4 regions of the Pedobacter superstes genome follow, and region 1 is predicted to be linked to each of the others. Evidence: riboswitches for the same ligand, from Rfam matches in the RefSeq annotation. Region 1 holds a riboswitch; each other region holds the start of a gene.
What was found. Region 1 has a riboswitch for cobalamin ahead of WG906_RS00425 (TonB-dependent receptor plug domain-containing protein). Riboswitches for the same ligand answer to the same signal wherever they lie in the genome.
Positions count from the first base shown of each region.

Region 2: linked by a shared signal. The riboswitch ahead of WG906_RS15725 (ribonucleoside-diphosphate reductase small subunit) and the one ahead of WG906_RS00425 (TonB-dependent receptor plug domain-containing protein) in region 1 are both predicted to bind cobalamin.
Region 3: linked by a shared signal. The riboswitch ahead of WG906_RS03650 (ABC transporter substrate-binding protein) and the one ahead of WG906_RS00425 (TonB-dependent receptor plug domain-containing protein) in region 1 are both predicted to bind cobalamin.
Region 4: linked by a shared signal. The riboswitch ahead of WG906_RS05795 (ABC transporter substrate-binding protein) and the one ahead of WG906_RS00425 (TonB-dependent receptor plug domain-containing protein) in region 1 are both predicted to bind cobalamin.

Region 1 covers NZ_JBBJCN010000001.1:76,785-79,949, reverse strand. Annotated here, with positions in the region: gene WG906_RS00435 (hypothetical protein) at 1-295, shown strand, start outside; gene WG906_RS00430 (lysoplasmalogenase) at 298-993, shown strand; cobalamin riboswitch at 1,027-1,212, shown strand; gene WG906_RS00425 (TonB-dependent receptor plug domain-containing protein) at 1,309-3,165, shown strand, end outside.
Region 2 covers NZ_JBBJCN010000005.1:396,103-399,267, forward strand. Annotated here, with positions in the region: gene WG906_RS15715 (methionine-R-sulfoxide reductase) at 1-274, shown strand, start outside; gene WG906_RS15720 (septal ring lytic transglycosylase RlpA family protein) at 376-726, shown strand; cobalamin riboswitch at 832-1,048, shown strand; gene WG906_RS15725 (ribonucleoside-diphosphate reductase small subunit) at 1,158-2,129, shown strand; gene WG906_RS15730 (ribonucleoside-diphosphate reductase subunit alpha) at 2,276-3,165, shown strand, end outside.
Region 3 covers NZ_JBBJCN010000001.1:843,346-846,510, forward strand. Annotated here, with positions in the region: gene WG906_RS03645 (TonB-dependent receptor) at 1-466, opposite strand, end outside; gene WG906_RS03650 (ABC transporter substrate-binding protein) at 516-1,721, opposite strand; cobalamin riboswitch at 1,746-1,939, opposite strand; gene WG906_RS03655 (AAA family ATPase) at 1,972-2,514, opposite strand; gene cbiB (adenosylcobinamide-phosphate synthase CbiB) at 2,507-3,165, opposite strand, start outside.
Region 4 covers NZ_JBBJCN010000002.1:84,680-87,844, forward strand. Annotated here, with positions in the region: gene WG906_RS05785 (GH35 family beta-galactosidase) at 1-1,391, shown strand, start outside; gene WG906_RS05790 (hypothetical protein) at 1,530-1,775, shown strand; cobalamin riboswitch at 1,864-2,052, shown strand; gene WG906_RS05795 (ABC transporter substrate-binding protein) at 2,080-3,165, shown strand, end outside.

The DNA.
Region 1 (3,165 bases):
CGCTTTAGGTTTAAGTGGCAATGAATTAAAGTTTGCTGCCTACCTTTTGGTTACTTATGCTATCGAAGTCAGAGCTGATGAATTATATCCTGTTTACCAGGAAGCATTAGATGCCGCAAAAAGTAAAGTAAATGTTAAATCTATCATTTTAGAAGAGGAAGGTCATTTGGAAGAAATGCTTAAGCAGTTGAAGGAGTTTTCGCCGGAATGGGAAATTCACGCTAAGCAAGCACTTGATATTGAGTCGCGTTTGTTTAACGATTGGTTAAATGCATTGGGAAATGAATTGATTTAAAGATGTTTCGGAAGCATAATACTTTTAATATTTTTTACTTCATTATACTTATACTAAACGTCTATGCTTTGGCATCAGATAGCCAGATGCTTCGGATGTTCGCTATGCCCTTAATCGGCATGTCCTTGATTCTATATTTATTAATTAAAACTAAAATAGATGAAATTTTCCACAAGCTGATTTTTGTAGGTCTGGTATTATCCCTGGCGGGGGATATTCAATTGTTATTTTCAACCGGAACAGAATATTATCTGATGTCTTCCATGATTGCAACGCTAATCAGTTATGTCTTATACGGACTGGCTTTTTTTCAAGATTTTAGAAGAAAACTTCATGAAAATCGTCGGGTCGGAAATTTTTTATTGCTTGTACTGCTTATTTCAACTGTTAGCTTTTATTTTACCGCAGAAAAAAACCTTATAGATTTTAAGTATCCGGTAATTGCATACTTTTTTACTCTCTCATTAATGACTGTAGTAGCTGCCTATCGTCATCGAAGGGTTAACAGATCAAGTTTTAAATTAATATTGACTGGCAGCTTTGCCTTTGTTATTTCCGATTTATCAATAGGCTATTATAATTTTATCGAGACCGAAAAAGTTATGATGGCAATCTACCTCCTTACTTATCTAATTGCCCAGTATCTGATTGTAATGGGAGCAATAGAACGTAGATTGATACGGATTGATACTGATTGACAGGCCAAGTGTTGCTAATCAAAAATCTTGTTTTACCTTTGCAGCGCTTTTGGTTCCGCCCCGGCGGATGAAAAGGGAACCGGGTGTGAATCCCGGACAGTCCCGCTGCTGTATTCTCCGCAACGGTTATTCAATCTCAAAGCCACTGTCCGCTTAGCGTATGGGAAGGCAGAATAACCGGGAGTAAGTCAGAAGACCTGCCTGAGCATAAAATTTCATAGCTTTCGGGGAATGAAGCTTGAATGAAAATACTTTTCGTGTATTTATCATTTAATACCCTTCAAAACTGTTTGCTGTGGGCCTTACTCACAACAAATGAAAAAAAAATCAATCAGAATTGCAGTCGGCCTGGGGCTTGCTCAATTTGCGCTCTTTACTTCAGGCGCTCTCGCACAAGACACCACAAGAAACGTACTTAAAACAAATTCTTTAGAGCAAGTGGTTGTTACCGCAACACGATCTCCAAAACGTAAAGCAGAAATTGGAAAGGTTGTACGCATTATTACTTCAGAGCAATTAGAACGCAGTCAGGGTAGAAATTTACCTGAAGTTTTGAATAACGTCGCCGGGATAACTTATTCGGGCGCAAATAACGCTTTTAGTAATAATGCTACGTCTTTATTCCTGAGAGGCGCTACCGCAGGTAATACACTTATTTTAATTGATGGAATTCCAGTTAATGATGCTCAGAGTATTTCTAATGAGTATGATTTGAAATCCATTGCTATTGACCAGATTGAAAGGGTCGAAATACTTAAAGGAGGAAATTCAACACTTTATGGAAGCGATGCTGTGGCGGGTGTGATCAACGTTATCACTAAAAAACCTTCGAAGGAAGCGTTTAATGCAAATGTTTTACTTTCTGCGGGAAGTTATCAGTCTAATAAACAGGCAATTGGTTTGAATGGTACTTCAGGTAAAACAGGATTAGCTTTTAACTATTCACATACTGGATCAAAAGAGTTTTCTTCTGCTACAGATGCAGTCGGAACCGGAAATTTTGATAAAGACGGGTTTGATCAGCATGCTGTGAATTTTAATGGAAAGCAACAGATTTCAGAAAGAATTACAGTGAATGGAAATATTCAGTTATCGAATAATAATGGCATGTCAGATGGGGGATCTTTTGTAGATGATGCGGATTACACCTACAAACGCACACATTTTTTTGGTGGAGTAACCGGAAAGTATTTACTTAATAAGGGTGGAATTACTTTAAACTTAAGCAGTAACAGCGTTATAAATAAGTTTTTTAACAGTTCGGAAGATGGTTCAGCACTTCAACGAATTGATAATAAGGGCCGGATATGGCAGGCAGATTTGTTCGTGAATAATGTAATAACCAATTTTCTTGAATTGAACTCCGGCGTAAATTACCGCAAAGCAAATTCTGATCAATATAGTTTATATGATTCACCTGGTTATACATCTGAGAGTCCATTATCCTCGTCTTTAGCAAATGCTGAAATAAGCAGTTTTTTTACTTCCGTATTTTTAAAAAACCTGGGAGGTTTTCATTTTGAGTTAGGAGGGAGATACAATGAACATTCCAGATATGGAGGTAATTTTACTTACACGATTAATCCGTCTTATATAATTGCAAATAAGTATAAAATATTTGTAAACGCTTCTTCAGCATTTAAGGCCCCTACATTATATCAGTTATTTTCTGAATATGGGAATACTGAACTTAAACCAGAAGTAACTCAAACTTATGACGCTGGATTTGATTTGGATATAATACCCAATGTGTTAAATTTCAATGCCACTGCATTTCAGCGAATTACAAATAATGATGCGATATACTTTTATTCAGATCCGGTGACTTTTAATGGACAATATAGGAATGGAAGAAAGCAAAATGATCAGGGTCTAGAGCTCGAATTAAGTATTAAGCCTATGGCTGAATTGTCTTTTAACTCGTTTTACTCATTTGTAAAAGGGGAACTGACTATTGATGAAAACACGAAACAAAAAGATTTATATCGTCGTCCTAAAAACCAATTTGGTGGTAGTTTGACTTATCAGCCAGTTCAAAAGATGAGCTTAGGAATAATCGCTAAATACACAGGGAGTCGGAAGGAACAGGATTTCAGAGATTATCCGGCGACAATAATGACACACAAAGCTTATACTCTGATAGATACTTACATTTCGGTATCACCTTCAAGA
Region 2 (3,165 bases), on a different contig from region 1:
AAAAGGTACTTATACGTGCAAGCGATGCAATAACCCTCTTTACATTTCGGATAGCAAGTTCGATTCACACTGCGGATGGCCTAGTTTTGATGATGAAATTAAAGGGGCCGTAAAACGAATCCCAGATCCTGATGGTATGCGGACAGAAATTGTTTGTGCCAAATGTGGCGGCCATTTAGGGCATGTGTTTTTAGGAGAAGGATTTACGTCGAAGAATACCCGTCATTGTGTTAATTCAATTTCGATGAATTTTATTCCCGCTGCAAAGAAATAATCTCTTATCAGGGTGTTTTAAGCTTAATGTTTATTGACATTCAATCCCAAAAGTGGAAAACTTTTGGGATTGTTTTTTTTAATAAGTTTTACTTTTATTGGATGAGATGTCAATACCTGCTGCTGTCTTTATTTTTTTTGTCTTCCTGCTCAGAAACCGTAACCCAAACCGGGAAGGCCTCGTTCTATGCAAAAAAGTTTAACGGGAAAAAGACGGCCAGCGGTGAGAAGTTTCGAAATTCAAAACGAACTGCCGCGCATAAGTCATTACCTTTCGGTACTAAGGTTAGGGTAACGAATCTTAAAAATGGACAGTCTGTTAAAGTAAAAATAAATGACAGAGGGCCTTTTGTGTCTGGTAGAATTATTGATCTTTCAAAGAAAGCTGCGCGTAAAATTGGGATGCTTGAAGAGGGAGTAGCATCTGTTGAAATAAAATACAAAAAGAAATAGCCGGTTAAAGGCACCTCTTGCCCATATTGTTTAAAACTATTCTCCTGTTTAAAACTTCCCCGGTGCACTTCATTCAATCACACCTATATTTGTTTCAATAAGTTCTTTCACATATTTCATTCAGGTTCATAGTTAAGCAATGCCGAGCTATGATTAAAAGGGAACCGTGTTAAAATCACGGGCTGACGTGCAACTGTAAGGAGGTATTTCATTAGTTCTTAAGTTCATTAGTCATTAGTACATAAAACTAATCACTGATATACCCATGACTAATAAACTATAATATTCCAAGCCAGACACCTGCCAGAATGATTTTGTCAAAACTTTCACGTATAAGGTTTTGACAGAAGCTCGTCTCCGTTTAGCTCCTGCTTTATGGAATACCCGTCTTTTGTCAATTCCTGTTTCGCATTAATTAAATTTAAACTGCTATGCAACAGGACGAAATATTACTCAAAGAAAACAAGGATCGTTTTGTGATCCTGCCGATTAACTATCCCGCTATCTGGGAGATGTACAAAAAGCATGAAGCCAGTTTCTGGACAGCCGAAGAGATCGATCTTTCCGGCGATTTAAAAGATTGGGAAAATCTGAATTCCGGAGAAAAGCATTTTGTGTCGCACATTCTTGCATTTTTCGCAGCAAGCGACGGAATTGTAAATGAAAACCTTGCGGTAAACTTTATGAATGAAGTGCAGGTGCCCGAGGCACGTTGCTTCTATGGGTTTCAAATCATGATGGAGAATATTCACTCCGAAACGTACGCTTTGTTGATCGACACATACATTAAGGATCATGCCGAAAAGGACCGCCTGTTTCATGCCATTGATACCGTTCCCTGTGTGAAGAAAAAAGCTGATTGGGCATTACGATGGATTGATAATGGCAGTTTTGCTCAGCGACTGGTAGCCTTTGCTGCAGTAGAAGGTATTTTTTTCAGCGGAAGTTTCTGCTCCATTTTCTGGCTGAAAAAGCGCGGACTAATGCCGGGTTTAACATTCAGCAACGAACTCATATCACGTGACGAAGGGCTGCATTGTGAATTTGCATGTTTGCTTTACAGCATGTTGAAAAACAGACTTTCTCAGGAAGAAGTATTTCAAATAATTTCGGATGCTGTTAGTATTGAAAAAGAGTTTATCACTGATGCTTTGCCGGTTGCACTTATAGGGATGAACGCCAAACTTATGAGCCAGTACATCGAGTTCGTAGCCGACAGATGGTTATCTGAACTGGGATACGACAAAATGTTTGGTGTAACAAACCCATTCGACTTTATGGAAATGATCTCACTCCAGGGAAAAACAAACTTTTTCGAAAAGCGTGTTGGCGATTATCAGAAAAGCGGTGTCATGTCGGTAAATGAAGGAAGTCAGGCGTTTTCTCTGGACGAGGATTTCTGATCTGCTAGATATGAGATGTGAGATTTTAGATATGAGACAGTCTACTAACTTAACATCTCAATTGATTCATAATATTATAGAACTAAATAACTGATGAGATTTGCAAGTACTCAAATCTCATCTCTCACATCTCAAATCTCCCCTCAATGTTTGTAATAAAAAGAAACGGAACAAAAGAAACCGTAAAGTTCGATAAAATAACAGCCAGGATTGAAAAGCTGTGCTATGGATTAAACCCCTCTTTGGTTGACCCGATTGATGTTGCTAAGAAGGTAATTGAAGGCTTATTTGATGGAGTAACGACTTCGGAGCTGGATAATCTTGCTGCAGAAACAGCAGCATCCCTTACAACCAAACATCCTGATTACGCTTTGCTGGCATCCCGTATAGCGGTTTCTAATCTGCACAAAAATACTACCAAGTCTTTTTCAGAAACCATGCGGAAACTGCATCAGTATATAGATCCGAAGATTGAGAAGGCAGCATCGCTAATTGCAGATGATGTAATGGAAATTATTGATGAAAACTCAATCATTCTGGATAGCACCATAATTTACGATCGTGATTTTGGATTTGACTATTTCGGATTTAAAACTCTCGAAAAGTCATACCTGTTAAAACTTGACGGTGAGATTGCGGAGCGCCCTCAACACATGTTTATGCGGGTTGCTGTAGGGATACACAAAAGTGACATCGACAGCGTTATCAAAACGTATAATCTGATTTCTGAGCGATGGTTCACTCACGCAACTCCGACCTTATTTAATGCAGGCACCCCAAAGCCTCAGATGTCATCTTGCTTTTTGCTTACAATGAAAGATGACAGCATTGATGGAATTTATGATACGTTAAAGCAAACTGCAAAGATATCTCAAAGTGCCGGCGGTATTGGTTTAAGCATTCATAATGTCAGGGCAACAGGATCTTATATCAGCGGCACAAATGGGACCAGTAATGGAATTGTGCCGATGCTAAGGGTGTTTAATGATACTGCAAGATATGTTGATCAGGGAGGAGGTAAACGAAAAGGAGCTTT
Region 3 (3,165 bases), 770 kb from region 1:
CAACACCTCCCATAGCCTGAGAACCATAGAGGGCAGACGCCGGACCTTTCAGAATTTCTATTCGCTCGACATCTGTGCTATTAATGGTTGATAGATTAGCTGTACCAGCCGGCCTCCCATCAATTAACAGCAGCGCACGCTGGTTTAATCCGCTAAACTGTGGCCTGAAACCGCGGATTCCCACTCCCGAAGATAGGCCGGGGTATTGGATAATGCTTACTGATGAATTTTTCTTTACAAGGTCTGTAAAATCTGCCGATGGAGTAAGATCAATGTCCGATTTACTAATCACGGTCATGGTTTGCGGCACTTTTGATCTTTTCACATTGTTACGCGTTGCACTGACAACCACTTCATCCAGATAGCTTGATTTTAGCGTATCCGAAGTGCGTTCCTGAGCGTGGCTTGATGATACAGTTGCAAATAATAGTAGCAGAGCCGGTAAAAAGGCTTGAGTAAAGTTCATTTTCATTTTTTGAGTGATTATTGTTTTGATTGTGACGGGCCGCGGGTCCCTATGGTAATGGTTTGTAATAAACCAATTTATGTCTGGGCAGCAGTTCAGGGTGAAGAATTTTTATCAGGTCAGCCAGTATGATATGGGGATTAACACCACCAGATTCCCAAAAATCATTAGCACCGATGTCATTCACCTTTTTATTGTGGTTGTAGATTTTACTGTTTTTAAAGGGCTTGAAATAAGCGAAGCGCGAATCTTTAGCCAGAATATCTTTCTTGCTGTTTACATAGCCAAGGTTTAGCCAAAAATCGGCCTTTAAAGCTGTGGGGGCCACTGCTTCAAAACTGAGCGGAAGACTACCGGTACCTTTCTCATTAGACCACTTATAATTAGTGCCGGCATCTCTGAAAAACTGCGTGTGATAACTGTCTGCATCGGGTACCAGCCAGGTACCTTTAAATGGCAAACCGGCAATGACAGTTGGACGCGTTTTTGCTTTTTTAGCGAGTTGTACCAGGCGCTGATACTCCCGTTCTACCCGGGCAAATTTCTGATTGACAAGCTCTTCATTGTTTAACAGCGCGGCAATCAGCTTAACCCATTCCATCCTGGCCAGAGGGGTTGTTTCAAGCCACTCATTGTTTGTCAGCACCGGTACAGCAGCTCCAATCAAAGTTTGATAACGACTGAATTTTGCAGAGGGATTTCCCATAACCATTACAATATCCGGATGCATAGAAATAATTAGTTCAAGGTTCATCGAGCCGTCGAGCCCGACTTCTTTTACCTTTCCCGCTTTGATGCTTTGACGTACCATTGGTGATGTAACATACTGCAGGCTCCCCTGACCAATAATCAAATTGGCAGATTCAGCAAAATCGGCCATGGCGATATGCATAGACGACATTCCAATAATACTTCGGAGGGGAGTTCTGATAACCTGGGCATTGGCATATCCCCTGGGAATTGAATACTTTCTGTCAACCAAAAGATATTGAAGCGTATCTTTCTGGTTATGATAGTAGTTAATAACATTAACCACCTTATAAGTACCGTAGTACGTGATGCTGAAGCCTTTTGCGTACTTTACCTGGCTTTTGACCGGGTATAAATCGACTGCCGTTTCCGAAAACTTAGCAGTTAAAGCAGCTGGAAAAAAGATAAACAAACAGGCGAAAACACCTGTAAAATTGAAAGTGGAGGATTTCAGAAAAATACCTTTCCCGAAAACCAAGAGTGGAGTTTTGGCTTCTTTAATCATATTCCCTGCCTTTCTTCCGAAAGCATTATGAATTTAATCAAGGCAGGTCTTCTGACTTCCTCTAAACCGCACCTTCCCATCAGCATTGGAGCCGACAGTGGTATATTGCGGTTATTTTTTATGAGGTTACAGCAGCGGAGACTGTTCCGGAATTACACCGGTATTCCCTATTAAAGCCGTTCGTTATAGAACATGCTACCTTTGCGCCACAAAACTATAAACTTTCTGATCTAATCAAAAATATTCTGCATTATCTGTTAAGTGGAATTTGCATTACATCTAAAATATAAGCCGCACGGCCTTCCAGCGGCATTTCGGGCACCTCAACAAGTTGAAAATTTAATTCAAGATAGGTTTCTTTGATTGCCCGGTAGAGTGCCGCAGACTCGGCAAAAGTTTGCCAGCGCTCCTGATCGTTCACATAAATTTCGGGCCAGGGTGGCAGGATAAAAACGCAGGGATTGTAGGGGTGATTTTTTAACGCTTCATAATATTTACCGTCAACGGGCATATTGACCGCTTTAAGATAAGCCATAATATCTGGTATGCCCCGGTCGAAAAAAGTCACAGCACTGGCCGGAGTTTCATGATAAAGCTTCTTCATCCGCTCCAAAACCAGTTCTGCGAAAGCATTCAAATTTAGCCAGGGCAAAATATCTGAGTTTTTTGCAACCTGTTCCACAATTAACTGCCTTGATGCTTCTTTTGAGCAACTGTACCCTAAATCTTCTAAATGCGCGATTAAACTTGTCTTACCCGAACCCGGGCCTCCGGTTATGATAAACTTATCCAAGCTTGTTAAAGTATAAAAATATTACCACCAGAAATATCATCAAAAGCGTAGTTTTATGATTGATCCGGGCTACTTCACCGATTTCTGAATGCCCTATTTCACGACTATTCTTGCCGATATAGGGCTTCTTCACCAGATTACCGTGGTATACATTTGGCCCTCCGAAACGCGTATCCATAATTCCCGCCAAAACAGCTTCAGGGTAACCGGAATTAGGGCTTTTATGCTTATTCCCGTATGCAAAAATGAAGCTTAGCCCTTGTCGGCTCAAGGTGATCAGGACCATCAAGAATGCGGTTAACCTTGCGGGAATAAAGTTGGCCACATCATCAACCCTGGCCGCGAACTTGCCAAAAAGCTCATACTTCTCATTTCGGTAACCAATCATAGAATCTAATGTATTTATCATTTTGTAAGCCATCATCCCTGGCACGCCGGCAAGCAGGTAATAAAATAAAGGAGCGATAACTCCGTCGCTCAAATTCTCAGACATAGTTTCAAAAACCGCAATCCTGATTTGCTGTGGGTTTAAGTTAGATGTGTCGCGACCTACAATCCAGGATAATCTTTTTCTCCCTGCTTCCAGCCCTTTGTCTTGAAGTTCATTAAATACGGCCCGGCCCTCGTGTATTAAACTTTTGTTGGCCAATC
Region 4 (3,165 bases), on a different contig from region 1:
CTCAGGAAGGCAAATTTGATTTTTCTTTAGTTGATGGAATTTTAAGCGGGGCCCGTGAAAATAATATGCGGGTTATATTGCTTTGGTTTGGAAGCTGGAAAAATGGATTATCGCATTATTCACCGGAATGGGTAAAAAAAGATTATAAACGTTTTCCGAGAATAGTGCTTGAAAATGGAAGGTCGACAGAAACTATCAGTGCCTTAGGTGCGGCATCCGCCAAAGCAGACGCTAAGGCTTTTGCTGCATTAATGCGTCATCTAAAAACGGTTGATAGCAAAAAAAAGACGGTGATTATGGTGCAGGTCGAGAATGAGGTTGGTGTAATTGGTGGAACAAGAGATCATTCTTCTTTCGCAAATTCTGAATTTGCAAAACCTGTTCCTGAACAATTATTAGAGAGTATCCGAAAAAACAAAACCGATCTGCAGCCATCATTAAAAAAACTGTTAGAGGCGGCCGGATCCAAAACCAAAGGCACATGGACTGAAGTATTTGGCAATAATCATTCGGCAGATGAAGCCTTTATGGCCTGGAATTATGCAAAATATATAAATTCAATAGCTGAAGCTGGTAAAGCCGAATACAATATCCCCATGTTTGTGAATGCATGGATTGTACAACCGGAGGATAAGAAGCCAGGCGATTATCCCGGTGGAGGACCACAGGCGCATGTTCATGATATATGGCGCGCCGGTGCGCCGGCAATAGATTTTTTGTCGCCAGACATTTACCTTCCCGATACAAAGCGTATTACCAAAATGTATCATCATTCGTGGAACCCTTTGTTCATTCCGGAATCTTTTTCTGGCGAAAATGGGGCTGCCAACGCCTTTTATGTGATTGGATTTCATGATGCAATAGGCTACTCTCCTTTCGGGATCGATAATAAAGTGGATGAACCTTCCAAAACACCGATTGCAAAGGCTTATAACGTTTTGAGACAGTTAACTCCGGAGATAACAGCTGCACAGGCTGACGGGGCCATTAGCGGATTTTCACTTGATAAGGTGGATTCTGTTCAAACGGCGAGTCTTGGAGGGTACAAGATTACAGTAACTTTAAGGAAAAACTGGAGCGGAGTTACCCAGGTATCTAAAGGCTATGGATTGGTAATAAATACTGGCCCTGATGCTTTCACTGTTGCTGGAAGTGATATTGATGTGACGTTCGTTCCCCTATCTCCGGGGCCGAAAATGGCAGGGCTTTCATGGGTTAGAGAGGGTGTTTTTGAAGACGGTAAATGGAAACAGGGTAGATTATTAAACGGTGATAATATTATGATAAGCTATAAGCTTGCGGATGAAGCTCATGCTTACAGAACAGGTACAGGTGCCAGACTAACTACAGAGCCTGGCATATTGAAGATTAAATTATATAGGTTTGAATAAGTTATTTAGAAATGCGATAAAACTTTTTTAGTATAAAACCTTTATTCTAAAATACTCTTTTAAACCATAATTTGGGCTGGTTTGACTCGAATTTAACCCCTTAATGGTGTTAAAAGAAAATGCTTATTAAACAACTTTATGAAAACTTTCAAATACCAGCTTGTTAACGACCCCAGACTTTTTGAGGTTTGCCAGGACATTGAGGGAAAAAATGAACTATACTCTATTTTTGAGGTTCATTTAAGCGGAAGTCATTACGAGTATTTGTACAGAAATAATTCAAGCGGAGAATATACCTCAACTCCCGCATCTCGTTTAAGCTCTAAAGAAATCGCCCAATTAGGCGAAAGAGTTGAGATAGAATTACATAAAGAAACATCTTAACCCTTCGTAAAAGCATTTTATTTTTTTTGAATCCGGCTAACCGAAAAGCCTGGATAAGATAATAATCAATCGAAAATCACCAAATTTTCATTAGTTTTGCGGCGAAGGTAGCAGGCCCAAACAGGCCGCTTTAATAGGGAATACCGGTGTAAATCCGGAACAGTCTCCGCTGCTGTAACCTCAGATACCGCAACTGCATGATGCCACTTTTCGTTATGAATGGGAAGGCTGTCAGTTTAGAGGAAGTCAGAAGACCTGCCTTAAAAAACTTTGCTCATGCTTTCGGAAGAAAGGCCAGGAGGATATGATAAAAAACAGCCGGAATTCACGCTCAGCCTGCAGGAAATTGAATTTCCTGTCGCGCCCCCACTTATTTTATTTCATTGCATTTGTTGCAATTGTCTTGTTAAATTCTGCATGTCAGCAAACCCAATCTTCAAGGCAATCCCATTCGAAAATATTCGAACATTCGACCTTTACAAAAACTAAAGTTAAATATGCAAAAGGATTTGACATTCAATACTTTGCCGACTATAAAATCATTTCTATTGTAAATTACACCGGCACAAAAAAAGATACGTTAAAGTACGTTTTAATCCGGCGGGGAAATCCTGTACCCAAAGGCTTCCAGAAATCGCAGGCAATAGAAATACCTGTAAAGAAATTAATTGGAATGTCGTCCCTTCAAATCGCCATGGCCGATTTTGCGGAATCCTCTGATATTTTAGTTGGGCTCGGAAGTTTGAAATATGTTACTTCTCCTAAAGTCAGAGCCAATATAAAATCCGGAAAAGTACGGGAAATCGGAGAAGAGGGGACTATTAATACTGAAGTCATCATTTCTATGGATCCCGACCTGGTTATGGCCATGGGTAACCCAAGTGCCAGTTTTAGTCGTTATCAAACATTAATTGATGCCGGAATTCCGGTTTTATTAAATTCCGAATGGCTCGAAACCACACCTTTGGGCCGCGCAGAGTGGGTAAAATTATTGGCCGCATTAGTGAATAAAGAGGATCTGGTGAACAGGAAATTTGCCCGGATAGAAAAAGAATATAATCAGCTTGCAGAACTAGGAAAAAAAACCATTAACAAACCCTCCATAATTGTAGGGATGCCTTACAAAGGGTCCTGGTTCGTACCGGATGGAACCAGTTTTATGACAAAATTTTTTAATGACGCAGGTGCATCTTATTCTTGGGCTGATGTTAAAGGCACAGGAAGCATGGCCCTTAGCTTTGAGTCTGTGGCGCCGATAGCATTAAAAGCAGATTATTGGATTAACTCCGGGATTGCAAACAGCAAGGCTGATATCGCTTCTATTGATGTAAGGTATACCTTTTTCAAACCTTACAAAAACAACACCATTTACAATTTCAATAAAAAAGTA